Regions from separate parts of the Leuconostoc sp. S50 genome, predicted to be linked through region 3. Evidence: predicted binding sites of a transcription regulator. Region 3 holds the regulator's gene; each other region holds the start of a gene.
The links. Region 3 encodes Rex, which represses fermentation and respiration genes when NADH is low (regulators of the CRP and FNR family bind a similar motif). Its sites were predicted from a motif close to TTGTGAANTANTTCACAA; they were not measured.
Positions count from the first base shown of each region.

Region 1: a site for Rex is predicted at 9,065-9,082, ahead of IAE53_RS01185 (zinc-dependent alcohol dehydrogenase family protein). Genes of this name have one in related genera too.
Region 2: a site for Rex is predicted at 3,056-3,073, ahead of adhE (bifunctional acetaldehyde-CoA/alcohol dehydrogenase). Genes of this name have one in related genera too.

Region 1 covers NZ_JACVUE010000001.1:262,817-273,753, reverse strand. The annotation lists gene ruvB (Holliday junction branch migration DNA helicase RuvB) at 1-381, opposite strand, end outside; gene IAE53_RS01230 (YfcE family phosphodiesterase) at 468-1,004, opposite strand; gene IAE53_RS01225 (XTP/dITP diphosphatase) at 1,033-1,635, opposite strand; gene murI (glutamate racemase) at 1,632-2,471, opposite strand; gene IAE53_RS01215 (YslB family protein) at 2,558-3,259, shown strand; gene IAE53_RS01210 (gluconate:H+ symporter) at 3,583-4,938, opposite strand; gene rplS (50S ribosomal protein L19) at 5,063-5,422, opposite strand; gene IAE53_RS01200 (phospho-sugar mutase) at 5,546-7,246, opposite strand; gene IAE53_RS01195 (DedA family protein) at 7,287-7,946, opposite strand; gene IAE53_RS01190 (LacI family DNA-binding transcriptional regulator) at 7,973-8,953, opposite strand; gene IAE53_RS01185 (zinc-dependent alcohol dehydrogenase family protein) at 9,102-10,118, shown strand; gene IAE53_RS01180 (fructose permease) at 10,120-10,854, shown strand; gene IAE53_RS01175 (VOC family protein) at 10,912-10,937, shown strand, end outside.
Region 2 covers NZ_JACVUE010000005.1:104,182-115,118, reverse strand. The annotation lists gene IAE53_RS06080 (hypothetical protein) at 8-166, shown strand; gene adhE (bifunctional acetaldehyde-CoA/alcohol dehydrogenase) at 210-2,912, opposite strand; gene IAE53_RS06070 (hypothetical protein) at 3,252-3,935, shown strand; gene IAE53_RS06065 (helix-turn-helix domain-containing protein) at 3,973-5,562, opposite strand; gene IAE53_RS06060 (hypothetical protein) at 5,721-7,655, opposite strand; gene IAE53_RS06055 (hypothetical protein) at 7,645-7,965, opposite strand; gene IAE53_RS06050 (WxL protein host-binding domain-containing protein) at 7,990-9,099, opposite strand; gene IAE53_RS06045 (WxL domain-containing protein) at 9,223-9,876, opposite strand; gene IAE53_RS06040 (MucBP domain-containing protein) at 10,150-10,937, opposite strand, start outside.
Region 3 covers NZ_JACVUE010000004.1:53,607-64,543, reverse strand. The annotation lists gene IAE53_RS05050 (peptidoglycan bridge formation glycyltransferase FemA/FemB family protein) at 1-899, opposite strand, end outside; gene IAE53_RS05045 (redox-sensing transcriptional repressor Rex) at 905-1,555, opposite strand; gene tsaD (tRNA (adenosine(37)-N6)-threonylcarbamoyltransferase complex transferase subunit TsaD) at 1,654-2,670, opposite strand; gene rimI (ribosomal protein S18-alanine N-acetyltransferase) at 2,663-3,076, opposite strand; gene rimI (ribosomal protein S18-alanine N-acetyltransferase) at 3,051-3,608, opposite strand; gene tsaB (tRNA (adenosine(37)-N6)-threonylcarbamoyltransferase complex dimerization subunit type 1 TsaB) at 3,592-4,302, opposite strand; gene ptsP (phosphoenolpyruvate--protein phosphotransferase) at 4,353-6,068, opposite strand; gene IAE53_RS05015 (phosphocarrier protein HPr) at 6,071-6,340, opposite strand; gene IAE53_RS05010 (ABC transporter ATP-binding protein) at 6,555-8,138, opposite strand; gene IAE53_RS05005 (helix-turn-helix domain-containing protein) at 8,254-9,222, shown strand; gene IAE53_RS05000 (L-threonylcarbamoyladenylate synthase) at 9,237-10,250, opposite strand; gene prmC (peptide chain release factor N(5)-glutamine methyltransferase) at 10,247-10,937, opposite strand, start outside.

The DNA of each region.
Region 1 (10,937 bases), on a different contig from region 3:
GATAAACAAAATATCACCTGGCTCAAGTTCGTTTAGCAATGCCACTAAATCACCTGGCTTCTCAATAGCAGGACCTGATGTCGTCTTGATATGAACCCCCATTTCATTAGCAATAATCATCGCTAACGTAGTTTTCCCTAGCCCTGGTGGGCCAAATAACAGTACGTGATCTAACGCTTCTTCTCGTTGCTTGGCAGCAGCAATATAGACAGACAGCTCATCTTTGAGCGGTGTCTGTCCAATATATTCTCGTAAATATTGTGGTCTCAATGATAATTCGTCATGACGCTCCGCCTCATTTGCTTCTGCATCACGTAATAATTCATCAACTTCAGTATTTTCTTCATACCATTGGTTAAATTGTGGTTCTGTTTCTGTCATACACATTATTATACACGTTTATCACAACGTAAAAAAGCCATTCTATCGACGATACAATGGCTTTTTTGAACAACAACACGCTACTCTTATCGTGCGACAATCACTGTTAAATCTGGTAAAGCTTCATGTCGACGATTATAAAATGTCACTGTAAACTTAGTCTCATTAACTGACAATACAGCATACGTGCCGCCTAAGTTAGCGTGTGATCCTTTTGGAATGGTTGTAGAACCAGGATTGATAAACAATTTACCTTGGTAAGTGACAGCACCTTCTTTATGTGTATGACCAAAAAGCACTACTTGCGCGTTTGCTTCATCCGCCGCTCGGCTCATTTGCTGTAAATTAGCCCAACCTAGTAGGGAAGTAGCATCATACAGATGACCATGTGTTTGGAAAAAAGTAACGCCGTCAATCGTTGTTGAGCGTGCATCAACGAAGTCAGGATCATCATCCATATTGCCAATCACGGTAGAAACGCCTTCAAACACTTTATCATCAGCAGGTAGTTCCGAATCACCATCATAAAAAATACCATCAACCCGTGATTGCCATTGCTTTAAAATATCTAAAAAGATAGCACGATCACCATGAATATCTGATACGATTAAAAATTGACTCATAATATGAATTATCCTTTCATTGCTAAACTTAATTTTCTGCCAACCATTGTGGGAGTTGTTTGCCAAGTGACTGCAACGCAAGGCCACGATGACTAACAGCATTTTTTTCTGAACCCGTTAATTCAGCAAAAGTTCGATTGAACTGTGGCACCCAAAAAATGGGATCGTAGCCAAATCCATTATCACCATGTCGTTGCGTTGTAATAACACCATCAATGGTACCAGAGGTGACCAGCCGCTGCTTGTTAGGCGATAACAATACAATTACACTGTGAAAATGTGCCGCGCGGTTAGTAGTATCACCCATCTTAGAGAAAACTTTTTCTATATTTGCGTCGTCATCATGATCACCTGCATATCTAGCAGAATAAACACCTGGTTCGCCGTTTAAAGCATCAATCGTCAAACCCGAATCATCAGCTAAAATATAGTCATTAGGCGCGATTTTTGCGATTGTGGTAACTTTTTTTGTGGCATTTTCTTCAAACGTTAGACCGTCCTCAATGATTTCTGGCACATTATCTAATTCCCGCAACGGTACGACTTTCAAATCAACATTGATATCACGTAATATCGATTCTAATTCATGCATTTTGTGTTCATTATTACTGGCAATGATCAATCTTTTCATACGCTTTCATCCTCTAAATGATTCTTGGTTATCACTAAATGACGAACATCCAGTGGCTGTGCTCGTGACAACCAGTTCGTCGCAATTTTCTGGAACGTTACTTTATCACCAGTCGTATGATAAATATCATGATCATGTCCGTGAACAACATCTGAATGCAGGTTGTATGTATCAAGATATTGCCTAACAACCTTCACTGTCTCAGCACCGGCATCAACTAGTTTAACGCCATTTCCAACTGCTACCTGTATAAATGGTGCTAAGAGCGGAAAATGTGTGCACCCTAGAATAAGCGTATCAACTGTGTCATCACCAAAATGACTTAAGTGATCTGCCACTATTTTTTGGGCGTATGCGGATTCATAGTCATCGTCTTCCACCAACGTAACAAAATCAGGTTCAGGTTGGGCCTGCACTATAACATTCGGCGCCAAGTTAGCCACTTCTTTTTCATAAATACCACTTGTTACCGTACCTTGGGTGGCAATTAAACCAATATGGTTACTTTTAGTCATGCGAACTGCTGCTTCGGCACCAGATTGAATTACGCCAATGACGGGAATTGGTAACTTGGTCTGTAACAGTGGTAGTGCTCGAGCCGTCGCAGTATTGCAGGCAATCACCAGTAATTTAATCTTTTTTGTTTCAATCAAAAAATTGGCCATCTGAAAAGTATAATCGATTACTTCTTGAGCTGGCCGAGGACCATACGGCATACGTGCTGTATCGCCAATATACATAAATTGTTCGTTAGGTAGTTGTTCTTGGGCAGCCTTAACAACAGTTAAACCACCAATGCCAGAATCAATGAACCCAATTGGATTATTTTTATTCATATTATTAATTATGAACGGCTTAATTAAAAATGCAAGCATTTCACAGTCATAATTGTGTATAATGAAATGAAAGGATTACCGCACTTATGGACATCAATGATTACGATAAAATTTTACGAACAAATTTTCAAGTCAATAGCTTCGCACTCAGCCTTTTACGCGATGGTTTACTCGTTAATTTATTACAAGAAGACTATCCTCACATTCTGTACTGGGCTGGAAAAGAGATTGCACGCCAATTTCCAACTGACACTTTAACTTCTGTCAAAGAATTTTTTGCTGATGCTGCTTTCGGCGATCTAGAAATCAAATCTCAAGATAGTAAAAATCAGCGCTGGGAATTGACTGGTGATCTAGTCAAGCAACGTCTTAGTCTGAATAAGAATGCTGATTTTAGTCTAGAAGCAGGGTTTTTGGCACAACAGCTTGAAGTTCAGACTGGTGCTATTGCTGAGGCAAATTTCAAGTATCTCAAAAAAAATGAAGGCGTTTCATTTGAAGTCGTAACTGACTTAACCGAAACAGTTAATGTCGAAGATATTAAGCAACGCGTTGCAGCTCGTGAAACTTTTTTAAAGAAAACACACGATACAACAGAAAATGCTACTATGATTGAGGTTCGCAATGATGATGACATCTCCCGCGAACAATCAATTACCGATTCCCTCTTAGCCTTTAATTTTGATGACACATTGATGCCCACCGAGGAACACTCTAGTCTGAGCGCTTTGTCCGGTGAAGAAATTGATCCATTCAATGTACCCTCTCATCCAAATAAGAATCAATAAAAACCACTAATTTTTATACATTACAGTGCCTCTTCCAGCCGCTTGTACATGTTTAAATTAGTGGTTTTTATTATTATATTTTTTTATAATAAAAAATCCCTTGACCTAAGAGGGGGATGGTCAAGGGAATTGATAGCCGAAGCTATCGGTGTTCAATCAGTAATTGGGGGAACTGATTGAAACATTACTGGGGGGAGTAATGAAACTCAAATGTTATTTGAGTATGTTTCTATTATAGACCAACTATGACCAAAAAGAGTATCTACATTTTGACAAAAACATTACAGAAAAATTACGTTAAAACTTGTCACATAAGTTAACAATTACACAATGAGATTCAACAATAGAACCATTCCCAGTCCCACGACAGCAATGATTGTCTCTAATACAGTCCATATTTGCAGTGTTTGCTTAACATTTAAATCAAAATATTCTTTGAACATCCAAAAACCAGCATCATTGACATGTGAAAATGCTAACGATCCAGCTCCAATGACCAATACCATCAAAGCGGGATTGATACCTGAAGCCGCCATCAACGGCTGGACAAGCCCTGCCGCGGTTAAGGCAGCTACCGTAGCAGACCCCAATGCAACACGTAATAATACAGTAATTAACCACGCCAAGATCAGAGGCGAAATTGCTGAATGAATAAACAAATCGGAAATTTGTTTTGAAATGCCACCATCAATCAATATTTGTTTGAAAGCAGCACCTCCACCAATAATCAATAACAACATAGCGATTGATTTAACAGCATCTTCGACCGTTACCATCATATCTTTTGTAGCACGACCTTGATGCCATCCCATTGCCCACAAAGCAAATACCAAAGAAATAATCATTGCAGCAACCGGGTTTCCAATCATAGTAATGAAAGCGTCAATTCCCTTCGGGTTTTTAAAAGGTTGACCATCATTGTAGATAATTGTGTAAATGGTCGTAATTCCCATTAATAAAACAGGAAACAATGACGTCAAAACTGAAATACCAAAACTGGGTGTCTCATTAATTTGAAAAGTCTTTTGTTGCCCAAATGCCGTTAATTGCTTTTTAACTACAAAAGCATCTGGTGCAAATTTCTGTGCTAATTTTGTAAAAATCGGTCCCGCAATAATAGCAGCCGGAATGGCCACGATTAAGCCATACACTAATACAGTTCCCGGATTAGCACCTAGTGCCCCCGCAATCGCTGTTGGTGCTGGATGAGGCGGCAAAAAACCGTGCGTTACTGACAAAGCAGCAGCCATTGGAATACCAAGATAAAGTAACGGCACTGAAGCTTCTAAAGCAATCGCAAAAACAATCGGAATCAATAACACCATGCCCACTTCAAAGAATAACGCAATACCTATGATAAAAGCCGCGACCATAATTGCTAACTGAACACGCTTTTTTCCAAATTTAGCAATCAGTGTGTGTGCAATACGATAAGCACCACCGGCATCAGCGACTAATCTTCCTAGTACTGCACCAAAACCAAACACAATGGCCAATTCACCAAGGGATGAACCAATACCATTTTGAATTGAAGTGGGAATTTGATCCAGTGGCATACCTAATCCCGCGCCAACTAGAGCAGCAGTTAAAATCAGTGAAATAAAAGTATTAATCTTAAACTTGATAATCAAGACTAATAAAAATAGGATGCCCAATCCTAAAACAACAAATGACATCATAAGCATTCTCCTAAACAATATGTTATTTTCTGTAACCGCTTTCATTTTATCACACAATTCATATTTGTGGTTAAATTTTGTCGCAAAAAAAAGCACCTCACATGGAGATGCTTTTTTCAGTAATTTAAACGTCGCGACGACGTTCTTTAATACGAGCTGCCTTACCTTGCAATGCACGCAAGTAGTACAACTTTGCACGGCGAACTTGACCAAAGCGAACAACTTCAATCTTGTCAACACGTGGTGAGTGCAATGGGAAAGTACGTTCCACACCAACACCTGAAGAAATCTTACGAACAGTGTAAGTAGATTGGATACCAGCACCCTTGCGCTTGATCACAACACCTTCAAACAACTGAATACGTTCGCGTGAACCTTCAACGATCTTAGCATACACTTTAACAGTGTCACCGGCACGGAATTCAGGAATATCAGTACGCAATTGTGCTGATGTTACATTTTCTAAAATACTATTTTGACGCATTGGTCATTCTCCTATTCGACAATCTTGCACTTGCCCGTAGGCTAAACGCACAGCGGATTGTCGTTAATATGGCAATTATTAGCCATACAACAGTATATCAGACACAGTGCCCTATGTCCAGTGTTACTTAGCACGGGTCATTAAATCACTTGCAATTTTATCAATTTTAGCTTGCGATATTGCTTGTGTATCGGAAACGACGCCAATATAAAACTTTAGTTTTGGTTCTGTACCGGAAGGTCGAACCGCAACCCATGAACCATCTGCTAGCCAATATTTCAAAACATTAGCTTTTGGTTGCTTGAGTGTGAGCGTTGCACCTGCGTTATCAGTTTCTAGTGAAGACAAGAAATCCTGTACACGCGCTACGCTGACGCTGCCAATCGCGTCTGGTTGATTATTTCGGAATTCAGAAATGATGGCTGCCATTTCATCGTTACCATGAATACCCGGAAAGTCCAAACTAATGGTTTTTTCTTCAAAGTAACCAAACTTTTCAAATAATTCGTGAACACCATCGGCAAATGTTTTGCCTTGTGACTTATAGTATGCCGCGACTTCAGCAAATAACACTAGTGCCTGAATTGCGTCTTTATCATGAGCAAAGGGCTTTACCAAATAGCCGAAACTCTCTTCAAATCCAAACAAAAACTCATGTGATTTTGTTGCTTCGTATTCATCAATTGTTGCTGCAATATATTTAAATCCAGTCAACACGTCCGCAGTCTCAACGCCAAAGCTTTCAGCAACAGTTGATGCAAATCTTGATGAAACAATTGACGTCACAATGGCGCCATTTTCAGGCAATGAGTTCGTATTTTTCTTCGCCGTCAAGAGATAATTGACTAATACAGCAGCAATTTGATTGCCTGTAAGCACTTGGAAACTACCATCCGCCAACTTAACCGCGGCACCCATCCGATCGGCGTCAGGATCAGTCGCGACCACCGCATCTGCACCTTCGCGCTTTGCATATTCAATCGCAAGTGTTAAAGCTGCTGCATCTTCAGGATTGGGCTTTTTGACCGTCGGAAAATCACCGTCAATGACAGCTTGTTCTTTAACGACAGTATAGTTAGTGAAACCAGCCTGTTGAAGAGCCTTTTCACCAATATACTGACCAGTGCCGTGAAGTGGTGAATAAACAAATTTGAGTGAAGCCCCCTCACGTGCTACTAGTTCAGGATCAACTGTTACTGCTTTCATTTTTGATAAGTAAAGGTTATCAATATCGTCATCAATCATTTGAACATTGGCGCTTGTCTCATCCAATGAGATATCAAAAATATCAGCAATACCTTCCAACTCTTTCACAACTGCTGAAACAGCGTCGGGAACCATTTGGCCACCATCTTCACCATACACCTTATAACCATTGTATTCTTTAGGATTATGTGAAGCAGTAATCATGATACCGGCAAACGCGTTCAATTCGCGCACAGCAAATGATAGTTCAGGTGTTGGACGCAATGATGTAAACAAATAACTCTTGATACCATGTGCAGAAAGTACCTGTGAAGCATCTGCCGCAAACTCAGGAGAAAAATGACGAGAATCAAAACTGATTGCCACGCCACGCTGTTTTGCTGTCTCCCCTTGCGAAGCAATATAACGTGCCAATGCTTCAGTCACCTGACGAACAGTATAAATGTTCATGCGATTAGTACCAGCACCAAGTAGGCCACGCATACCCGCCGTACCAAAACTCAAGTTTTGATAAAAAGCATCTTCCTGCTCTTCAGCTGAATATGATGCCAAATCAGAAGCTAGATAGTCAGGCAAATTCGCCGATTGCCACTGTGCCAATTTTTCTTGATAACTCATGATTAACCTTCTTTTCCCATTTTCTTAAATTATAACAAAATTATTTCCGTGTGAACAATGTCAAAATCCAGTTTCTAAACTTTTTCGTACGCAAAACAGTAATTGCTATCACAGCAATTACGATAAAAATGGTCAGAGTCACTGCCTTTGGTATCTCCAAATGACCGACAAAATAACCAATTGAGACAATACTGGCTGACCACAAAACACTAGCAAAGGCAGCCATTCGTAAATAAACTGGAAAAGCTAACCCCAACCGATGTGCTAGCAATGGGACAGCAACACGAATAAATGGCAAAAAACGACCCAATACAACGAATAACAACCATCTTTTAGGATGAAAATCTTTAGCAATTTCATCAGTCAAGTTACTGTGTGAATATTTTTTAATCCAAGGTATTTTAGCTACTTGTGTCGTAATCAATGCCCCCAACCAATAATTAACAGCATCTCCTAAAAACGAAGCGATCGCAAAAATACCAATCGCCAAAAATAATTCCCAAATATTGTGATGGGCACCAGCCAAGCTACCTACTGTAATCAAAATAGTATCACCAGGAATAAAACCTGTCACAATCCCAGCAGTTTCAATGAATATCAAGGCAAACATGATGGCAAATGCCGTTAATGTGAAGTGTTGATCACTGGCAATTAAATGATCTAGCCAGTTGGGCAATGTAGTGATTGAATTTAGAAACATTTTCCCCTCCGAAATGTCGCCAAAAGTTAGTCTTTTGGTAAATACAGTGACACTGGCAACAAACTATCAGTTGGCACAGTCGTTCTTGGTGTTTTAATCAGTGCAAACAATACTTCTATCAATTGTGATGCGGCCGCCGCAATCGGCTGCACAATTGTTGGCAAATTTGGATGCAACCGTCGAACAATTGGCGTACCATCGTACCCAATAATGTTAATATCCTCTGGCACTTTTTTACCTGCTCTCTGCAGCGCATTTTCTAGTTGAATAGCAGCCACGTCGTTATAGGCAAAGACCCCCTCAATACCATTTTCAACGATATAAGACACCATATTGTTGATGTCTTTATTTGTAGCAAACCCTTGTAAACTATAATTTTGTCTGACAACAGGAATAGAATTCTGTCGTGTAGCGCGTAAAAATCCTGCATATCGTTGATGAGTTGGTGATTCTGAGCCATCATCATCGCTCAGCATTAACAGCTTTTTTGCCCCAGTAGACAACAAATACTCGCCAGCTAAGTAGCCCCCTTGTTCATTATCCTCGCTTACAATTGGCACATTATCCGCCAAATATCGATCATAAGAAACAATTGGTAAATAGGTGTTTTGATACTCACCAATACCCAAATTATGTGAAGAAGTAATAATACCTTCAACTTGATTTGCGGCAAGCATTTGAAGATACTGACGCTCTTTTTCAACATTATTAGCTGAAGTTGCAATAATGACCTTATATCCTAGCTCAAATAGTTGTTGTTCAATTTCGCTGGCTAAAGCTGTAAAAAAAGGGTTTTCCATGTTTGGAAAAATCAATCCAATAAATTGCGATGATTTTCCTTGCAGCGAACGAGCCATGGCATTAGGCTGATAGTGCAACTCTCGCATAGCTTCGTGAACTTTATTAATTGTTTTTTGGCTCAATGAACCATAGTTATTGATGACACGCGATACCGTTGTTACTGAAACACCCGCCAACGCCGCGACATCACTTAATTTTGCTACCATTGCAATCCTCCATACTCTCTTAATATTCTATCACATGGTCTACTCCCCTTACTAAAATAAATGTGATAAACGTTTGACTTTATCTTGTTAAAGGTTTACCATTGTCCTCGTAAGTTAATTTAATCACAAAGTAAAAAGGAGAACAAACATGGAAGCACTTGTGTTAACTGGTACAAAAAAATTAGAGGTTGAAAACATTGAAAAGCCTGAGGTAAAGCCGAATGAAGTGTTGATTCATACAGCATTCGCTGGTATTTGCGGTACTGATCACGCTTTGTATGCCGGTCTTCCTGGCTCAGCCGATGCTGTGCCACCAATCGTTCTGGGGCATGAAAATTCTGGTGTTGTAGCTGAAATTGGTTCTGATGTTACAAACGTTGCGGTGGGTGATCGTGTCACAATTGATCCCAATATTTACTGTGGTCAATGCAAGTATTGCCGTACAGCACGTCCAGAGCTTTGCGAAAACTTGTCTGCAGTTGGTGTAACACGCAACGGTGGCTTTGAAGAATACTTTACTGCGCCCGCATCAGTTGTTTACCAAATTCCAGATAATGTTTCACTTAAGTCAGCTGCGGTGGTTGAGCCGATTTCATGTGCGGTTCACGGTATTCAACTTCTTAAAGTGACACCTTACCAAAAGGCATTGGTTATTGGGGACGGCTTCATGGGTGAACTCTTTGTTCAAATTTTGCAAGCTTATGGCATTCACCAAGTCGATTTGGCTGGTATTGTTCCTGAAAAGCTTGCTATGAACAAAGAAAAGTTTGGCGTGAAAAATACGTATAATACAAAAGATGGGGACAAAATTCCCGAAGGCACTTACGATGTTGTTGTTGAAGCAGTTGGCCTACCACAGACACAAGAAGCCGCAATTGAAGCCTCAGCTCGTGGCGCTCAGGTTTTGATGTTTGGTGTTGGCGGTCCCGACGCAAAGTTCCAAATGAACACTTACGAAGTTTTCCAAAAGCAATTGACGATTCAAGGATCATTTATCAATCCAAACGCATTTGAAGACTCATTGGCATTGTTATCATCAGGCAAGTTAGACGTCGAATCGCTAATGTCACACGAATTAGATTACCAGACTGTTGATGACTTCGTGAATGGTAAGTTAGGTGTCGTTTCAAAGGCAGTCGTTAAGGTTGGTGGCGAAGAGGCATAAAATGGCACAAAACGCGCAACATCATAATCCGCGAAGCATTTCAATGAGCAAATCACTTATGTTTTTTGTCATCTCATTGATTTTAAATGCGATGGGAAATGTTTTGACGCTCGTCACAGCTTCACATATAAAACCCGCTTTTTTGGGATCAGCTTATTGGACTGCCGCAGAGGCTAATCTAGGTCAAGCTTTATTAGGAAATAATTCACTTGTCCTGTTTTGGGCATTTTTAGTTCTTGGCATGCTTATTTCATTCCTGAATGCGTTATTAATGAAAAAGTTAGATTGGCATCGTATCATTGGTAATTTCTTGTTTATGTTACCATTTTCAATTTTTATTCAATGGTTTTCAAATATTTTCAATCAAATTATGCCAAATGCTAACTCAGTAGCAGCAACTGTATTGTATACAGTAATTAATTTTATTGGTGTTGGCTTAATCGCCGTTGCTATTTCGATTTATCAACGTGTGAATTTAGTGTTACACCCTGCCGATGATTTGATGCAAATTTTACGTTTCAAATATTTTCACGGGTCGGCTTTCAAGGCTATGTGGGCGTCCTATATTCCGCCAACGATTTTTGCAATTATTGCCTTTGTGATCACTTTCCCTAATTTGTATAATTTCGGGTTAGGAACTATTTTTGCATTCCTATTCCAGGGTGGCATCACAGGAATCGCGGACAAGTACGTCTTTAAGAATTTAAAGCATCAGGCAATAGATGTTGGTAATTAACGCAATTATTACGTAAAATGAACATATCAGTAGCAATTCTACTAGAAAGGTATTATTATGGCATTTTCAGATTATTATAGTGG
Region 2 (10,937 bases), on a different contig from region 3:
GAACGACATGAAAAAAGACAGTTTTGGTCGCAGTAATTTAGATGATACTTTAAACGATGTCACCAACCACCCAGAGCGTGGATTGAGCTTATTATCAATTAAAGGCACTATAATTTTGGTTGTCATCGTGATAATTGCATTATTGATTTATGTGATCACACAATAAAACACACACAACTCACGTTGCGTGTGTTTTTCATTAACATTAATTAAAACTGATCTTTCAACAATTGCTTAATTTCTGCCAAACTAGGTTGGCGTGGGTTACCTGGTGTTGTTTGGTCATTGTAAACCAAATCAATCAAGCTATCCAAAGCATCGTCAAAGTGCTTCTTGTCAACGCCGTTGCCTGACAATGTTTGGTTAACTTCAACTGACGCAGCCAAATCCTTAACAGCTGCAATCAATGAATCAACCAATTCAACATCTGTGTTACCCTTCAAACCAAGGTAACGTGCGATGTCAGCATAGTCCTTTTGTGCTGTATAAGTTTCGTAGCGTGGGTATGGTGTACGCTTAACATTACCAGTTACGGCATTGAACTTAATCACGTGTGGCATTGCAATCGCAATGGCCAAACCGTGTGGCAATTCGAATTCACCACCAGTCTTGTGGGCCAAGGCATGGTTGATACCCAAGAAGGCGTTAGCAAATGACATACCTGCCAAAGTTGAAGCATAGTGCATCTTTGTACGTGCGTTTTGACCTTCTTTAGTTGGGTTCTTTGGATCATAGTGATAAGAGTCAGCCAAGTTATCAAAAATCAACTTAATAGCTTGCAACGCCCAAGGACGTGTAAATTCTGAGGCCATTACTGAAACGTATGATTCCAAGGCATGTGACAAAGCATCCAAACCAGAGAATGCAACTGTGCGCTTTGGTACAGTCATCACGAATTCTGGATCAACAATGGCAACTTCAGGTGTTAACTCATAGTCGGCCAATGGGTACTTAACGTGTGTTTCATCATCAGTGATAACCGCGAATGGTGTCACTTCTGAACCAGTACCTGATGTGGTTGGAATTGCAACCATTTGCGTCAAACGTGCATGGTAGAACTTAACAATACGCTTACGGATATCCATGAACTTTTGTTGTAGTTCTGTAAACAAGTCTTTGATAGCATCATTATCTTCCAAGATACCTTCATGACGTGTTGAATATTCGTACAAGAAACGACCAATCTTACCAGCATCCAATGCTGAACCGCCACCAAGCAAAATGACTGTGTCAGGCTTAAAATCAGCCATTTGACGTGCAATTTCAACTGCTTGTGACAAGGTTGGATCAGGCTTAACTGAACCGTAGATGTTAGTTTCGACTTGTTCTTGACGCAATTCAAGTTGGCTCAAAACCTTACCAACGAAGCCAAATTGCACCATACCAGGATCAGCCACGATGAAGGCGCGCTTAACTGATGGTAATTCTTGCAAATAAGTAATCGCGTTTGCTTCATAATAAACTTCCTTAGGCAAACGGATCCACTGTGGACGGTTACGACGACGTGCAACAGTTTTGATGTTAAGCAAGTCGTATGTTGACAAGTTGTGAGACAATGAATTCTTCCCCCATGATCCGGTACCAAGCGTCAATGATGGACGCATAGCATCTGTATAGATATCACCAACACCACCAATTGAATCTGGTTGGTTAACTAAGATACGTGATGCACCAATTGCATCAGCATACTCTTTGATGAATGGGTCATCTTGTGAACCAATTTGGATTGCGGCGTTGTGACCAGCACCTTGATAGTTCAACAATGATTGAACTGTTTCAATGGCTTCTTCACGCTTTTCAACTTTATAAATTGACAATAATGGTGACAACTTTTCTGATGACAGCGCTTCACCAATGTTCTTTTGATCCAACTCGAACAACAAAACATCTTTGCCTTCAGGAATCTTAACACCAGCTTGTTCAGCAATCCAACGACCTGACATACCAGCAACTGGTCCGGCTACACCGAAACCTTCGGCGTTTGGCTTGAAGACGTAATCAGCAATCTTCTTATAGTCTTTCTTTGGCACAAGGTAAGCACCTTGTTCTTGTAATTTAGCCAAGACTTCGTCGTAAATTGGCGCTTGGATAACCGCTGAGTTTTCAGTGGCACAGATCATACCATTATCAAAACGCTTTGACAAAAGTAAGTCTGACACAGCGCGGTCAGTATCTACGGTTGCATCCAAGTAGATAGCACCGTTACCAGCACCAACACCCATTGATGGGTTTCCTGACTTCAAAGCGGCGTTAACCATTGATGGACCACCAGTAGCCAAGATTGAAGCGATGCCATGATTTTGAATTAAAGCAGTTGTAGCGTAGATTGAAGGCTTTTCAATCCATTGGATAAAGTTCTTGGGTGCACCAGCTTTCACAGCTGCTTCATAAACGATTTGTGCAGCGTGAACTGATGACTTTTGTGCTTGTGGGTGGAATGCGAAGATAATCGTATTACGCGTCTTAGCTGTCAACATTGACTTAAAAATCGTTGTGGACGTTGGATTAGTTGTTGGTACGATACCAGCTAATACACCAAGTGGTGCTGCTAATTCAACCTTTCCTTGAATTTTATCTTCATTGATAACGCCAACTGTCTTGTCAAACTTAATCGCGTTATAAACGGATTCAGAGGCAAAACGGTTCTTGGTATCTTTATCTTCAACAACACCTCGACCAGTTTCATCGTGGGCTTCATGGGCCAACAATAGTGAATTTTCAGAACCAGCTAATGCCATTGCGGCAACAATTTTATCAACCTGTTCTTGTGAAAATGTTGAAAATTCAGCCAAAGCTTTTTGTGACTTTTCAACCAATTCGGCTGTCATTTTTTCAGCTTGAGCTGTTAATTCAGCTTTTTCTTCAGGTGTCAAAACCTTTTTAGCGGGCTTCTTTGCAGTTGCTTCTGCCATAATTTTGTGCTCCTTTTTGTTTGCTCATTTCTTAACAATCTAAGTATATAATAAGTGTCAAGAAAAAGCAACACTTTTAATTTTTATTTGTTAAACACTTGATAATTGTACATTTGCAAGCGCTTACAAACACATTGGTAACATTGTGTACTTAATCACAGTATCGGCATATTTTTTTAATATTACGCCTACGGCTTATTATATAACTATTCTATGAAGAAAGTGTAAATATTGCGTCCTAAATATGATAAAATCATGAATTCGTACGATAAACGTGCCAAGCACTTTACGGTGACAATGCTATAATAAGATAATATATTAGCTTGAGGACAAGATGACATGTATTATATTGACGGACAATTTTACCAGTTAGGATACAAACAAAAAATTAGTTTTTTCGTTGTATCTCTAATTATCAATTCTTTTGGGAATGGCTTGAGTGTCGCAACTGCAATGGGATCAGCCCCTTGGACGGCTGGCGCAGCTAATTTAGCCAATCTAACTGGTGCGCCGATCAGTTTATTTCTTGCTTTTTTTGCTACGAGTGTCGCTTTTTTGAATATGTGGCTCGCCATGCACTTTAATTGGCCCCGTTTAATTGGCAATATTGTGTTTGGCATGTCGTTTAGTTTATTGGTTGGTGTTTTTGCTAACCTATTTGTTGCCTTAGGCATTCGCCATCTTGCTTGGTGGTGGTTACTACCAATCGATATTTTTGCGGTGTGGACGATTGGGGTTGCGATTTCCATTTATCAGCGTGTCAATTGGATTCTACATCCCCTTGATGACTTGACCAACATTTTACGGTTTGATTATTTTCACGGCAATGCTAGTAAAGCGCAAATGAGTAACTTTGCTGTTGCCATTGGTATTTCAGCATTCTGTTTCCCGTTCAGTCACCAGCTTGTGGCTTTAGGACTAGGCACGATTGTCTCTTTTCTTTTCCAAGGTCGTAACATTGCTTGGGCCGATCGACATATTTTCAAACGGCTTGTTCACGGTGATATCACAGGTGAAGCTTAAAAAACGTGTGAGTTGCAATTTATCAACTCACACGTTTTTATTGTGGCAAACCAACCTTTTGCTGCCAAAATTTATTACCTAGTACTGTAATGAGCAATTGACGAATACGAGTTAAGTCGACATCTGAAAAATATTGATTCACTGTGACTGAAACACCATTTTTTGATGAAAAACAGTCAACGTCTGGCATGTCTGATATGTAGACGTCTATTGGTTCATTTTGCCAGTCCTTCACGAAATATATGTTTAAGTACTCCCCTATTTCCTCTAATAAACGAGCAGCGTGAGTATTGTCCATGAACCCTTGAGAAAAATCAATATAGACGTTAATCGGTTGAATAAATTGGGAAATGGGTATAATTGTTAACGTCTTATATAACAATTGTGAAAAAGTCGCTTTTAAAAAATTTTCCCGTTCATGCAAATGCGCCGGATAAATTGTCTGAGCTAAATCCGCCAAACAATTCAAGAGAAATATTGCACAAATTGGGTGCCGATCAATAGACTTGTTGATGTGATCGAAAGAATGATCACTAACATTGGTAGACCCAATGCTATGACGAACTACATAGCGCAAAACGATTGTGAAAAATTTGTCGCTTAATTTTGTTGTCACGTCTTGTTGTTTTGTATAGTTGTTTCCAAACGTCAGTACAAATTGCCGATTAATAGTAGCTGAAATTGCTTGGAATAGCTCACAATAATAGGAACTTAAAAATACTGTCTTGCCGATTTTTTTAGTATTGTTGTCGCACGCCATAATGAACAGCATATACCATTCGATTTCATTTACCAAATCAGCACCGGTAAGTCTTGGTATAAAGGGATCTTGGGTAAACAAACTATTGATACTAGGGCCTATCCATTGTGAGCACTTATAGACTTGTGGCACAAACAGCTGCAAATCATCCTTAATCACATGATGCAAATTCAGACGCAAGACACTGACTGCATAATAACAACGAAAAGCCACAACATGAACTTGAGACAAAGGTTCTTGTAAAGTGCTATTTATTCTTACTACATTCTGATTTGCTTGGTTAATCACACGCTCACTAACAGGTACGTAGGCACCATTGAAGCACAAAAAATATAACGCAAACAAAAAATCTCTAATAGCTTTTTCTTCACCAACTAATTTATAATTTTTTATCCTTATACCTTGATTTAGTTGCGTGATACCTTGATTTAAATGAGATTTCATGTCATTGATTTTTGTTCGCGACAAATGCAACGCTTCGCAAAAATCGATTAAATGATCATCTTCATGTTGAATAATTCGGTCTAACAATCTGAATTTAGTGCTTGTCTTTAAATAAAATTGCTTTAAACAAATATAATGATCAGCCATCTTGACATTGAGTTTTATCCACTCGCCATCCCTATCTACAACAATCCAGTTGTCATAATGCAGCGTTGTAACATCATCTGCTAATGCTAATATTCTTTTTTTAATTGTCGTTAACGTTAAAATTATCGCAAATGATATTTTCAGATTGCATTGCAGATCATGAATCGACATCGTAATTTGACCAGTAGGTGCTATTTTCGATTTAGTAATTAGTATATCGAGAATTATCAGTTTTGTTAATTGATCTTTTTCATACAAAAAATCAAATTTGTTCATGTTTTAATCGGACCACCCTTGTCAAAATAAATAGGACTGAAATAATAGTTTCTCCAGTCCCGTCTTGCTATATCACCGTATTTATGACAGATAAAGCACCTATCTAGTGTATCACTTACAAAAAGACATTTCTGAACAGTAGATACAAAACGCTGTCATTATTGCGCATCAACCATTGAATAAGTAAAACTGGCTTGAGCACCGCCTAAATGTTGAGTCGGTATGCCATTTCCTGCTTTGAGCAGTAAAGCCTCATCCTTCTTAAATGTCACATCATATTCTTCTCCAGCATCTTTCATTGTGACACCTTCTGGTAAATGATCATCACTAGTCACTGACAAAATCGTGTCGGGTGTTGTTGACAGAGTAGTAACATCATTTTCTCCTGCACTTCGCCAATAATAAGCAGTTTGGTGGGGCAAAAGATTGTTTGCTAGTGATACTTGAATTTTAACATTTGGACTCGTTCCTTCATCAGCACAAAATTTAAAATGCATGTCGTTATCACTAGACCCAACAAAATATCCACCTTCACTAGCTAATCCTCCTAGACCACTTTGAGGACAATCTTGAACATTGAATACAAAAGTTCGATTCAGATTACCATCAATCAAATGGTTGCCATTCGGTTGAGCCCATTGTATATATATCGCTTTCTGTAAAAATTTAAGGTCATCGGCACTATACGCTGTTGGCGACATTTGTGCACTTGTAAAATTACCGTTGGTACTACCTGTAGTCAATCGCTTGTATAGGTCATTGTCCTGTTCGGCTGCTGTATTAGTGGAAGCGTGTAACCGTAGCCCATTACCTTTGATATTAATTGGAATATTGCAACCGCTTTGAAAGACTGATCCACCAGCTGTTTTCATCGTTACATCAGTGGGGTCATTCAAATTGATTTCTGATCCACTGACAGGAACGCCACTGAATAACGATGTGCTAGTGTTGAGGTTATACAAGTTCAGACTACTATCTTTAGCCATATTAATCATAGTTTTGCCACTTTGGAAGCCATCCAAATTAATTGAACCACCGCCTGACGTAATATCAAGCAAAGCGTGGCTTGCCATGTTGATATTTAGGGCATTTAAGGTATTCATCCACATGAACCAATTGTTATTGTGGATAGCAGTATTTTTTGTACCATTAACGATAAATTGGCTGCCTTCTCCTAAATTCCAATTAAGTGGACCATTAGCATTGCCATCGTCGTACCACATTGTATAGGTTTCATTAAGATTCCAGTTCAGCTTTGCGTTAGCATCAACAGAAAAGTTAGAACCATTCTTCGTGTAATACGTATAAAAAGGCTGATCCATGCCCCATGACTGGTTAACTGTTGTATTGCCATCAACTACTTCAACATTTTGACCACCTTGAATCCATTCACCATTATTGTCAGCACCCGAATTATTGGCTTTAGTCTGACTCATATCAATTTTTGAGCCAGATCCAAGGTCTACCATACTTTGCCCCTGCAGGATATTAAACACATTATTCCCCATAAATTTAATAGTGCCATTTTCATTTCGAATAGGGCCAGCACCGTTAGTCAATGCACCATTTACAGTGTGAATGTTCTTATAGATAGTTGTCGCTGTGGCATTACCCGTGATTGCGAAAATACCATCGGCATGATTGTTAATAATCGTGGCATTTTCAACCGTCATTTCAGTATTGCTCGTCACGCTAGCATCACTGGAGAAAAAACCTTGTCCCCCACCTGATCTAGCTGTACCGGAAGTATAGTTAGTATCATTATCGACAAATATTTTATGACCGTTTCCTAGTATATCAACACCTTTTCCAGCAATCATACGACCGTTGCCGCCTGCAAAATCAGGTGACCCCGCAATATCCTTTTCAACTGACAAATAAACCATTTGGTTATCAGGCGCAGACCGGTATGCACTAAACATCTCTTGCCATGTTGTTACTTTATAATATGTTGCATGACGTACGCCTGTGATGCTACCATCTTGATCAATAAATGACTGAGTGTCTGCATGACCTAATGGAAAGCCAATCAATAACGCAACCATAGCAATTAGTATAGCAATAATATTTCTGAAGAAACCTTTACTGACCATTAGCTGCCCTCTTCCGTTTTATTAGCATCAAAAAAACCAGCAGTAAAATTACAAACGTAATTATCGTAAAACCGATTTCTATTCGAAGCACAGCTGATGTACTTGGTAAGTTTGATATAGCGTGTGTACTACTATGTTCGACAAAATGTGGATTAGTAGAAAATTTAGGAACTGATGAATTAATATCGTTATGAATATTGATTGAAACTGTTCCTGTTAAAGTATCATCAGCACTTGCTTTATCACCGATTAATAGTGGCACTATCAGACCTGTAAAACATTGTGCCAGTTTCTGCCAATAATTTTTCATACTACTTTCCTCCTCCCAACAATATCAGTCTTTTTTTTGATGGTTTTTAACTAATAGCCAAACACAAATGGCAATCAAAAGTACGATCACGCTAACTAACAAAACTAACAAGCGATTGATTGGCGCGTGATACTGAGCTGCTTTTAAAACATCTTGGCGGTTTGTAACAGTAAAATCACGAGTGAATACCCAGCGATGGTTATTTTGATCATTTAATTGAAGATGCATTTTGTAGTGGCCATTCTTGAAATTCTTTTTCGACCAAACAAATTCAACCGGTATCTTTGCAGCGGGTGATATCTCACCATCTTGAACATTAACTTTACTAATAACTTGATTCAACTTGTTTGTAATTGTACCCGACATACTAACATGTTCAATGTTCACTAAAGTTGAATTATTTATTGTCACAATTGTTTTTGGCTGGTAATCTTTAGCAATTGTTTTCAACGAACCATAGTCTAGTTGGGGTTGAATATCAGCAGTGCCTTGTTGTAATACTAATCCTTTCACATAAGCATACTGGTTTTGTAATGTTGACTTTGCATTAACCTGCTGATTTTCTTTCAAAACCGATATACCACCTGACATAATGCCGTTATAGTGTTTTCTTGGCATATGAATGGTCACAGGAATTCTTGCCCGTGTGTCAGCTGGTACTGTTAACGTTGTTCGAGAATTTTTTTCTACACCATACTTAGTTGTGTCGACACCAACAATTTTTTCAAATTCGAATGGTGCTACTACAGCGACACCTGTACTCTGGCTAAGTGGTGTGCCATAATCAACTGACAAATTACGATTCGTAACACCTGTATTAACACTAATATCAAAAGTATTTTTATGCGCACCATTCAAAATATCAATATATACAGTAAATTCTTGTTTTTGGCGTGTGGCTAAATAATAATACGAAACCTTCTTATCCGAAATTTGTAAGCTAGACGGTTCATTGGTAATAGTATAACCAACAGTTTGATTGATATTTCTTTTTTGCGCTGCTTCTAAAGGCTGTTGCACAATCGTTGCATATACTTGTTTATTTAATGCAAAACAACCGAAAATAACGATCGTTAATAAGAGCAACTGTCCCAAAATGTTTGGCAACACTTTAACATCAGATTTATTCAACATCTGAAAAGCTTCTTTCTATCATTTCTATGTACTAGATTAAATCAACAGCTGATTTAATCTATTAAAATTCATGCATATAAGTGGATTAACTGTTAAGAAATGAGTGAATTTTTAAATCACAACTTATTCTGCATCTGATAATGTGTAAGTAATATTGGCGTGATAGTCCCCAGTCACAATATCTGCTGGTAACGTCATTGATGCAGATGTCGCTCCTGATGTCTCATCATAAACAGATTTTTCCGTAGTATCATGAGAGGCAACTTTGGCTGCTGCGCCGTGGATATCAACAGATGTTGCTCCAGTAACATGACTATCTGCGTTATCAGCTACTGTCATCTTAAATGAATCTAGCCCAACCGTGCCTTTGTTAGCTGAACTCAAATCCCCCACTTCAGCAGTGATAGACCACGCATTGGCATCTGGACGTAAATCATTCACATTCAGAGTCGTTGCAGTATCTTTTGCCGGATCAGCTAGTTTCGTGCCGGCTGTCGTACCAGTTGCTGCCTTTGCATTAATAGTAAAAGTGGCGTCATCATTCAGCTTTCCGACATTATGTGTACCAAAATCAAACGATGGCACACCGGTCATCAAAATTTGACCATGATTGTCTGGTCGTGGCGTTGGATCAGCACCACCATTACTATTCACAACCAAGTGCGCATCCCCGTTCAAAGTATCTACTGTATCAGCAGAAACAATAATAGGTGAGAGCGCCGACACGGCAAATGTGCTTGCCAAAACCAACGATGAAACTTTTTGTAAACCAGTCATTTTGTTATCCTTCTTTCTCTATGACCCTTTATAACTTGCGATTATAATTTTAATAGAAAATACATGCTTTAAAATTCATAGTTTTTTGTATTTTAAAAAATATAGTGAACTAATCCTGTTTAACAGACTGAATCGTCTTTCTAACACTAAAAAAAAGCTAATTCTATGTCGAATTAGCCTAAATATAGATACACTTTAAAACACGTTCAATATGCCATTGTACATTTTGTACTCGCAACCAAACATTATGCGTCACATCTATCTCAAATCATATTAATTTCTTAGTCTTTTTTTAATAGCTACAACAATTAGGGTCGCGCCAGCTAAAATGAGGCTAGTCATCATTAAACTACTGTTTTTCTGATTCTTAGCTGTCTTTGGCAATGCCGTTTTAGTTGGTTGTATTGATTTTTGCACCTGTTTATCATTTGGCTTGATAGGGTGGTTATCAATAGTTGATGGTGTTTGTTGACTTGGCTTCACTGGCACTAATTGTTCTTTGCTATATACATAAGTCACAATTTGCGCTTTATCCGTGAAATTACCGACTGAATTTCCTTGAACTTCTTTAAATGTGTAGCCTGAAATAGTTTTCTTATCCGTGGTATACGCATCACCAACGTTTCCCGATTTGACAACATCAGCAGAAATTTCATTGCCGGCTTCATCAACGTATTTAGCAGTTACATTCCCCGCTTTAACAGGATTTTTTGTATAAACATAGGTAACAGTCTGAGCTTGATCAGTAAATGTGCCGCTGACATTACCTTGAACCTCTTTAAATGTGTAACCGTTAATACTTTTTTGATCGGTCGTGTATGAATCACCAACATTTCCTGATTTGACAACATCGGCGGAAATTTCATTGCCCGCTTCATCAACGTATTTAGCGGTAATATCACCACCTACTACTGTTGGATGATCGTAATCAGTGTAAAATGTCCAGCTCGTATCGGCATTATTACCATCAATACCAGCTGTATAATCTGAACTGTTATCCTCTTTTGGAATAGTCAGTATATTCGTAGCAGGATCATAACCAGGTTGACTGTGTTCTTCAA
Region 3 (10,937 bases):
CCAATGCCACCAAAATCATATTCGACTTTGCCAAGCGACAGTCCCCATTTAAGCATCTCATATTGAATGGCAGCGGGTGCGTTATGTTTGCCAAATTCGCGATAAGAACCGGCATACATGTACCAAATTTCATCACCATAAGCAAAGCCTAAACCACCAGCAATCACTTGTCCTTCAAAATGAGCCAAATAGACTCGGAATAATCCTGTCCCTGCCCATAATTTTTGCATACGAAGGAAGTAATCTAGTGGTCTGTGGGTAATACCATGGTTTTTCGCCATTGCCACATAGGTATCAAATAGTGCTCGAATATCATCTTCACTATCGCCAAATGTAATTGTCACACCATCGCGAAATGCACGTCTGATATCATTACGAAGTTTAGGCTTGAAGTGCAACATCAATTCATCTTCATTTGTAATTGGCATAGCACCTTCACCGCGACCATCGTAGTATAAGACGACATTCTTGCGTGGTTGAATATTGCCATGCATGTGTGTAACCTGCGTATTACGTGTCTGGAAACCTGCATCAAGATATTTTTGATTCAACTCGTCAGAATACTGTACCTCAGGGTCCATTCTCAACAAGAAGACATTATCTGGTAAGGCTGCTAAAGCTTCCTTAATCAAATCCTTAATTAAATCAACATCTTCAATATCGGCAACCGGTCCACGGCCAGCATAAGCTAAAACTTTACCAGGGACGGCCTCAACTGTTAGTACTGACATAACTGCATCAATTTGTCCATCAGTTTCATGATAAACATAAACGTGGTTCCAGTTTGCTTTCAATTCACCCCATAGTGGATCTTGTGTGACTTGTCCTCTTGGATTTTCACGCACAAACTTTTGATATGCTGAGACTTTTTCTTGATCATCTAAATTTAAAATTGTCATTTAACTTATAATCCTGTCGTAATTGAACCGTAATTTTCAATGAAGTAAACCAACGTTTGCAATTCGTTGGTTAAGTCAACGTTTTGAACACGAACGTTGGCAGGGACTGTGACACGTAAAGGCGTAAAATTCAAAATACCTTTAACGCCGGCACTCACTAATTGATCTGTAATATCTTGAGCAACACCTTGTGGCACAGTTAAAATCGCAATGTTAATGCGCTGTGCACTAATTTGTTCCTTCAATTCACTCATTTTATAAATTGGAACACCGGCTAAAATAGTGCCTGTTCGCTTTTCATCAGCATCAAAGGCAGCAGAAATGCGCATATTTGAAGACTGATGGAAGTTAAAGTTAAGTAAGGCTTGTCCCAAATTTCCAGCACCAATCAACGCGACGTTAATCAAACTATCTTGGTCCAAAACGTTGGCAAAGAAATCTAGTAACGCTTTAACTTCATAGCCATAACCTCTTTTACCTAGTGCACCAAAATAAGAAAAATCACGACGAATTGTCGCAGCATCGAACTTAATGGCATCACTTAATTCTGATGATGAAATACGATCTGTACCAGCATCATGTAAGAAAGTTAGATAACGAAAATAAATTGGTAACCGCTTAGCGGTTGCGCGTGGTATTTTTGGTTGTTGCGTCATAATATATCTCCAGTAATTTCACTTGTGAACTTTTGCATAGTAATTGTACCATATATTTAAGGCTTTTGCGAAAAGATAGTGAAATATTCACAATGATGTCACGATTGTAACAATTCAAAATCTAATCCTGGATCCGTGTTAAGATCCAAATCCGCAAAGATATTTTGTTTATAATTCCAGTAACCAGCAGCACCAATCATCGCAGCATTATCGCCGGTATATGTCAGTGGGACTGGAATAAATATTGTATCATTGAAGTCATTTAAAAGTGTCGTTAGTGACTCGCGCAATTGTGAATTAGCGGCAACACCACCAGCCAAAACAAAGCTTTTAACTGGATAATGACGTAATGCGCGCTCCGTGCGACCGATCAACGCATCCACAACAGCATTTTGAAAGCTGGTGGCTAAGTCATCTTGATTAATCGTTTCTTGTTTTTGTTCGGCATGATGCACGTAATTAATAACGGCACTCTTTAATCCTGAAAAACTAAAATCATAGTTATCTTCGTGGGCCATAGCCGTTGGAAATTTAATGGTTGCTTTACCTCGGTGTGCCATTTCATCAATGGTTTTACCGGCTGGATAAGGTAGTTTTAATAGCCTTCCGACTTTGTCAAAGCTTTCACCAGCGGCATCATCTCTTGTTTCACCTAATACTTCAAACTTATTCTCAGATGTCATTAAAACTAATTCAGTATGACCACCAGAAACCATCAGGGCCATAGCTGGATATACGATTGGTTGATTAAAATTGGCAGCAGAAATGTGTCCTGCTAGATGATTAACGGGTATGATTGGCAAGTCGTGCGCCAAGGCAAACGTTTTGGCCCCCATCAATCCAACCAGCAGCGACCCAACAAGACCGGGGCCATAAGTCACTGCAACCGCATCTAAATCAGATGGTTTAACCTGAGCTTGCGCCAAGGCATCATCAAGCACTCTGGTGATCCACTCAATATGATGACGACTCGCTACTTCAGGTACAATACCGCCAAAGCGTTGGTGGGAATTGATTTGCGTCGCAACACTATTACTCAACACAATATGTCCGTCTTCAACTACTGCTACACTGGTTTCATCAGCACTCGATTCAAATGCAATTATTTTAGTCAATTTTTCGCTCCATCATAATGGCATCATCACCATTTTTGTAATATTTTTCTCGTCGATAATAAGGTTGAAAACCAACTTTGTGATACAGTGCCTGTGCTGCTGTATTAGTGCTAGCTACTTCTAAAAGTACGCGCTTCGTTTTAGGCAAAGCAAAGACCGCCATCAGTAAGGCTTGTCCAATGCCTTGATGTTGAAATTTAGGCGAAACACCTAAACTACCAACTTCAACCTCATCTAAGATTTGCGTCGCGCCAAGAAAGCCACCTGTCGTCACAAAATAAATAGAACGTGGACTACCAAGTTCATGCTCAAATACTTCTTTTGGCCAAGGAGACGGCGCAAAAGACTCATTTGCTAATTGCCAAATGTCATCAAGATCTTCAATTGTTGCCCGTCTGATTATCAAAATTTAGTGTCATTGAGACCGCATCTTCGTGGTCACCAAGATAATAGCCCTTCTTAATTTCTGTTTGTTCATAACCCAATTTACGATATAAAGTCTGCGCATTGGTGTTAGAACGACGCGCTTCTAATGTCATTGTCGACATGTGCATGTTGTGTGCAAATTCGTGAATTGATTCAAGTAACATCGTACCAATACCGTGTTTCTGCCAAATTGGAACCACAGCAATATTAGTAATATGCATATCACCAATGTCTGAGCGATACGCTGCGCCGGCAAAAGCGATTACTTGTCCGCGACGTTCAACGACTAAATATAAACGGACATGTGGTCGCGATAATTCACTCATAAAATCACGCAATAACCACGGTGCAACGCCCTCATACACCGCTTCTTCTATCTTGATTAAAGTATCGATATCTTTTAGTGTTGCACGACGCAAAGCAAAAGATACCCCACCAATTTCGACCTGTCGTGCCTCAAATTTTGGTAAATTAAACGGTAAATGCTGTTGTCGTTTAAACTTCAAAAACATAATTTTCTGGCTTGTCCTCACCGGGATGGGCTGCAAGCCAATTCAATTCGGCTTGCGTTTTCCGTAAATAATTAGGATTGAAATCAGCAATATGAGAGGTTGGCGTTGTGGCAATACCTAATTTGATAATGCTCTCGCCCTCAGGTAAACTATCTTCAGGCGTCAATACTGACGCACGATCACCAAATTGGTCGTGAATTTGGTCAAGGAACGGTGTCGTATCACCCATGAATAAAATATTACTTGGTTGCGTCTGCAAAAAAGCAAATAGGTTACTAATAGGTTGATGAGACTCTGGAAAAATTGACTTTTCTTCTTGATAAACACCAGCAAAAACATTTTGATTACGTGCATCAAATAATGGCACAACAAGACCATTAAAAGAAATTTGTGATGCCAAAACAGCAAGACTGGAAACACCAACTAATTCGGTATTTAATGTATCCGCTAAAACTTTCGCCACGGTAACACCAATTCGTAATCCAGTAAATGAGCCCGGTCCCTGTGCCACAACAATCCGATCAATCTCTTGTAGCTGCCATTTTTGACTTGCCAAAGCAGACTTAATAGCCGGCAACAACTGAATCGAGTGATTTCGCGCTATATTGGTCGTAAAAATCTGTTTAATTTGTTCGTCTTCTGCCAAACTCACTGTCAGTGGTTGGTTACTTGTATCAAATGCTAAAATCTTCATAGGTTTAATTTTATCACAAAAAAGCTGCCATAAGGCAGCCGTTCAATACATTATTGTGTGACTTCTTTAACGAGTGCAATCACTTCGTCGTTGGTTTCAGCATCTAATGCTTGCTGAGCCAATTCAGCCATTTTTGTTGTATCTAATTTTTTCATCAATGAACGTGTTTGCAAAACTGATGGGGCGCTCATTGAAAATTCATCTAAGCCCATACCCATCAAAACAGGAACAGCGATTGGATCGCCAGCCATCTCGCCACACATCGCAACAAACTTGCCTTCGTTGTGTGCCGCAGCAATAACGTTATTAATCAAACGCAAAATTGATGGATTATAAGGTTGGTAAAGGTAGGCAACCCGATCATTACCACGATCAGCAGCCATTGTATAACCAATCAAATCATTGGTACCAATTGAGAAAAAGTCAACTTCTTTAGCAAATTTATCCGCCAACATGGCAGCTGCCGGAATTTCAATCATGATGCCAAGCTTAATGTCACCAACTTTAACACCGGATTCTTCAAGCTTAGTTCGTTCTTCAACGTAGATTTTCTTGGCGGCACGGAATTCACCAAGTGTCGCAATCATTGGGAACATAATCCACAGATTACCAAATGCTGACGCTCTTAGTAACGCACGTAATTGTGTTCTAAATATTTCAGTTTGATCCAATGAAATTCGGATGGCACGGTAGCCTAAGAAAGGATTTTCTTCTTCTGGCAATTGCCAATAGCTCAAATGCTTGTCACCACCAATATCCATTGTTCTAACAGTAACCGGCTTGTCACCCATCTTTTCAACAACAGCTTTATAGGCTTCAAACTGTTCATCTTCAGTTGGCAAATGGTCTGATTCCATATAAAGAAATTCTGTACGATAAAGCCCAATTCCTTCAGAACCATTATCCAAGACTGCAGCCATATCCTTTGGTGAACCAATATTGGCACCAACGACAAACTCTTTACCGTCCGCGGAGACAGATTGTTCATCTTTAAGCTTTGCCCACTCAGCGCGTTGTGCGAGATAGTCATCAGCCTTTTTTTGATACGTTGCTAATGTATCGTCGTCAGGATCGGCAATCACATCCCCAGTCAAACCATCAACAATGACCAAATCACCTGCAGCAATTTCCTTTGTGGCTACATCAGAACCAACAACAGCAGGAATTTCCAATGTACGTGCCATGATTGAGGCATGCGCTGTACGGCCACCCAAATCAGTCAAAATACCTTTAACAAATTGGCGATCTAGTTGCGCTGTGTCAGACGGTGTCAAGTCCTTCGAGACCAACACCACTTCTTCGTCAATCAACGCAGGATTAGGTAGTGAAACATGCAACAAATGCGACATAATTCGCTTCGTCACATCGCGAATATCTGCTGCGCGTTCTTGCATGTACTCATTGTCTGTCATCGCTTCAAACATGCTAATATACATATCTGTTACTTCTTTGACAGCAGTTTCAGCGTTAACCTTTTCATCAGCAATCTTTTGCTTAATTGCGCCAGACATTTCAGGGTCAGCTAACACCATCAAATGCGCTTCAAAAACTTGTGCTTCAGACGCACCAAGGTTTTTTTCAGCTTTTGATTTAATTAAAGTTACATCTTCACTAGAAGCCTTCAAAGCATCGTCGACACGTGCTTGTTCAGCCGTCACATCATTAATTGTTTTTTTGTCAAAAGACAAATCAGGATCAACTAACAAGTAGGCTTTGGCAATTGCCACACCATTACTTGCCGCGATTCCTTTGAAGTTCTTAGTCATTGTTATTCTGCGAGTCCTTCTGTGCCCATTGCTTCTACGATAGCTGCCATAGCAGCTTCTTCATCATCACCTTCAGTTTTGATTGTAACATCAGCACCTTGGCCAACACCCAATGACATCACACCCATGATTGACTTCAAGTTAACATCCTTACCTTGATATGACAAAGTAACATCAGAAGCAAACTTTGAAGCTGCTTGAACCAACAAAGTTGCTGGACGTGCGTGAATACCAGTTTCTGCTACGATATGAAAATCTTTTGATTGTGCCATGATTAATTTCTCCTTTTTAGCTGTTAATCAGCTTCTGAATATAGTTTATCAAAGCGCTTACAAAATATCAAGTAAAAAAAAGCACAAATCGCCGTTGTATCAAGCCATAACGCTGAAAACGCCTATCTAACAACGTTTTAAATGTAAACGTTTACATTTTGTTCACAATTTATTTTCTGTAAATTGAAAATATATCTGTCATCTCAGCGCTTTATTAGGAAATCGAAACCACCTTATCAATTAGTGGTAAAACAGCAGGATGTTGCTGATGTGTGATCATCAGCACTGTTTTATTTGACATTGATAAAATATCACGCTCAATGGCGACAGCAGCCTGTTGATCAATAGCTGAGCTTACCTCATCCAGTAAAATGACCTGACAATTCAGTGCCAATCCCCGTGCTAACGCAATCCGTTGTTTTTGACCACCTGATAAATTTTCTGCACCACTTTTAATTTGACAGTCTAATCCTTTTTCAGATACAAATTCTGATAGACCAGACTGTTTAATTGCTTGCCTTAACTGTGCTTCAGGAATGTTGCGATCCAGAGTGATGTTTTCTTGCAATGTACCAGAAAATAAATAAGGCGTTTGTGTGACAAAGGCAATGCCTTGACGTAAGGATTGGTTGTCAATGAGTTCTTCAGGTCGGTCATTATACAAAACGTGACCATGTTCCGGCACTAATTGACCAGCAATTACTCTGAGTAGTGTTGATTTACCACTGCCACTTGGTCCGACAATCATATATTTTTGATTGGCTAAGAATGTTAACGTTGGAAAATGAATTGTGTCATCATTTTTAAATCGCACAACGACATCTTGCAACGTAATTTTTTTAATTGTTTTGATACTATGCCCTTGATTTGGCGCTGCAATGATCGACTGATATTTTTGAAAAATTGCTTGCGTTCCGGCAATTTGGGCGTAGCTCGCAGCAGCTGTTGCGGCAGAACTAAATAACAGTCCCGACAAAGTACCAACCGAAAATAGCGCCCCAATTCTTATGTCATGATTAAAAAATAAAATTGCGCTCAACAGACTCATGCCAACTTGCGTTAAAACATTAACCATTGAAATATTGGCTTGCATAGCGCCACGCTGTTTCGTATAAGCAATGTTTTGTGCCATCACTTTATCTTGAGTCGATTGCATTTTATCTACCATTAACGAACTGCGATTGAATTGTTTAAAGGTATCAAATCCCGCTAAAATGTCCGCGAGTCTGCCGGTATAAGTCTCATTTGCAGCGCTTTGTTTTTGTGTTACGTTTTGCATTCTTTTAGCAAAAAGCCTTGGCAACCACGTTAAAAACGCCCCAAACACTATGGCATAAACTAACAAGCGCCAGTCAAAATAAATCAAAGCCAAACCCGAAAAAATAGCGAGTGCCGTTGCATTAATAGTGCTATAAAGTGCTGACATACCCTCTTGTTGAATCCGATTAATATCATTTGTAAAATATGAGACGTATACATCTGATGATTTTTGATGAAACTGATGAAAATCAGTTTGTGATAGTCGATTCATCACCTGATTTCGAATATCATTGCTTTGAATTTGGACCACTTTCTCCTCAAATTTTGGCACAAAATAATAGCCACAATAAAGCAAAACAACCCATGCAATAAGGTTTAAAATCACATAAAACAGATAAGTTGCTACGTGGTGGCCTGCCAATGCGTTAATCGATTGTGAAATCGTCACCGAGGCGAGTGTTTGCGCTAAAGGTTGAATCAAAAGACCTAGTAAAAGTAATATGTTTAATCGCTTGAATTTTTTAATAATTTGCCACATGATCATGCCCTCACTATAAAATTTATAAAACGATTATCATCTTTTTATTATCGTGTTACAATAAAACAAACGTCGCCAATTGGCGACATATTTTAATTTAGAGAGAAATAGTGTGATGACAATTAACTTTGGTCAAACAATTAGACAAATTCGTCTTGCTAAAGGTATTACACAACCTGAAATTTATGCTGGTGTGATGTCAAGATCGTTTTATAGTGAGTTTGAACATAACCGTCACCACATACGTGTCGATCAATTCATCGCCCTCTTAAAGAATCTCAACGTTGATATATCAGAATTTCTTTTCATCGCTAATCATTACGATTTTGATGACGAAAATGAATTGACGCAACTCGTGAATGATTTATACAATGAGAGAAACATCTCCGCCCTATTACCATTGTCTGAAAAATATCGACATGATCGATCACGCAATATTCGTTTTATTGCGATGCGCGCCTATTTACTTTTTTATGGCACTGGTAACAATCAAAATTTGTATTCTTTAGAACCGTTAACTGAACTCATCACTTTTATGAGAGAAACCGACGTGGATGGCTGGACATTATTTGAATTACAGCTCGCCGATAATTATTTCATGACAATTGAAAATGAGAATGAATTTGCCAAACTATTTTGGGCAGTTGATCGTCAATACCTCAAATTTCACGCACTTGATAGCAAAATCATCACGCAACATGCCACTCATTATTTCAACACGATCCAAAATATTTTACTTAGACATTTTTCAAAAACGCTTTTAGAACAGGTCATGAAACACTGCCAAGAATTGTTCCAAAATGATAGTAATGCCGAAGTTCAGATCACCCTAAAAGCCACATTACTTTATGCCAATCTTTACACAGACTATCAAAATACGCAGTCAGAAGCATACGAATTTTATCGTGCGTTACAAACGATAAACTATCCCAACATTCGTTCGCTACTACTAGTCCACCAAACACAAATGAATAATATTAAACATCCTTTTTATGATACTCATGGTCAATTGACCAACTTCGTCAATCACCCTTCAAAAACCGTGTCGGAAATATTAGCGCAAATAAAAACAGAGCGTCCTTAGGCGCTCTGTTTATTTTAGATGTTAAACTCTTGATTTCCTGCCGCTTTACCCAGCCGATTGTTAAATGCCTTACCAATGCCAATTGGTGGCATTTTTTCAACATAGATGGTAGCAACTGTGGCTTCATCGTCATAATAACGTAAACCAGCAAATAGTTGTTCTGTGGCTGTTTCTAATGACTCGCCAAGTGACCACGTTTTTTCTTGGGGAATTGCCATTGCTGCAATCGTTGCATCTTGTGCCATCACAACATCATTTTTTTGCAACACTTCTTTTAATGTCAGTGCATCTAATCGGTCAAACATCACCACATTTTTGTCTGGCGCATAGTGACGATATTTCATACCTGGTGCTTTTGGTGTGACATCACTAGCAACTGATTTCGTACTGGTTGCGTCAACAACCCTGACACCTAATACCGCTTCTAACTGTTGTTGTGTCACCGCACCGGGACGAAGAATTGTTGGTATCGTTGCTGACATATCAATTACTGTCGATTCAACACCCACAGTTGTCGGACCATCATCCACAATGCCTGCAATTTTGCCCTGCATATCATGCCATACGTGTTGCGCCGTTGTAGGTGATGGCTTGCCAGAAATATTAGCGCTTGGTCCGACAATTGGTACACCAGCCACGCGGATTAATTGACGCGCGGCTTCATTATCTGGTAGTCGAAAGGCCACTGTTTGCAAACCACCAGTGACGATCATCTCAACACGTCCTGGCTTGATAGGTAAAATAATGGTCAGAGAACCCGGCCAAAATGCCGCCATCAAAGTCTTTGCGGCTTCAGAAATCACCACAAACTCATCTAATTGCGATTCATCAGCAACAGTCATAATCAACGGGTTATCACTTGGACGTCCCTTTGCCGTAAATACCTTTTGCACTGCTGCCTCGTTTGTTGCATCAGCACCCAAACCATAGACCGTCTCTGTTGGAAATGCGACAACCTCACCTTGTTGTAATAATGCACTTGCTGCAGCTAATGATTGTTCATCTGTTTTAAAAATTGTTGTTTTCATTTCTCCACTCGAATCATGCGATCAAGTCCCGCAAAGTCTTGCCGCAATGTTATTTTGGCGTTGGGTAACGCCGCTTGCATCATATCAACTACCGCCGGTCCTTGTTGATAACCGATTTCGAAATACGCGCGTCCGTGTGCTGTTAAATGTTCATCTAAACCAGCAGCGATTCGTTCATATATATCCAAACCATCATGTTCCGCAAATAACGCGTTATGCGGTTCAAATTTCAACACACTCGCATCCATCTCGTGCTTATCTTGAGTCGCAATATAAGGCGGATTACTAACAATAATGTCAAATACCAGACCATCTAACTGACTGTACACATCACTTTTGGCAAAGTGTAAGAATGACAATTCAAAGCGTTGGGCATTAGCTTGTGCAACAGTTAGTGCCTCATCAGAAATGTCTGTTGCAAAGCCACGCACACGCTGATTTTCTAACATTAATGTTTCAATAATAGCACCACTACCAGTACCAATGTCTAACACAGAGACCGGTTGAACGCCTGATCCAGCGTCTTTTAAAATCCAATCTACTAACTCCTCGGTTTCCGGTCTGGGAATCAACACCCGTTCATCCACTAAAAACTCACGACCAAAGAAAGGGGCATGACCCAAAATGTATTGTGGCGGCCTATTCTTTACCAGTTCAGAGACCCACTTGGGCCAAATGGTTGCTAGT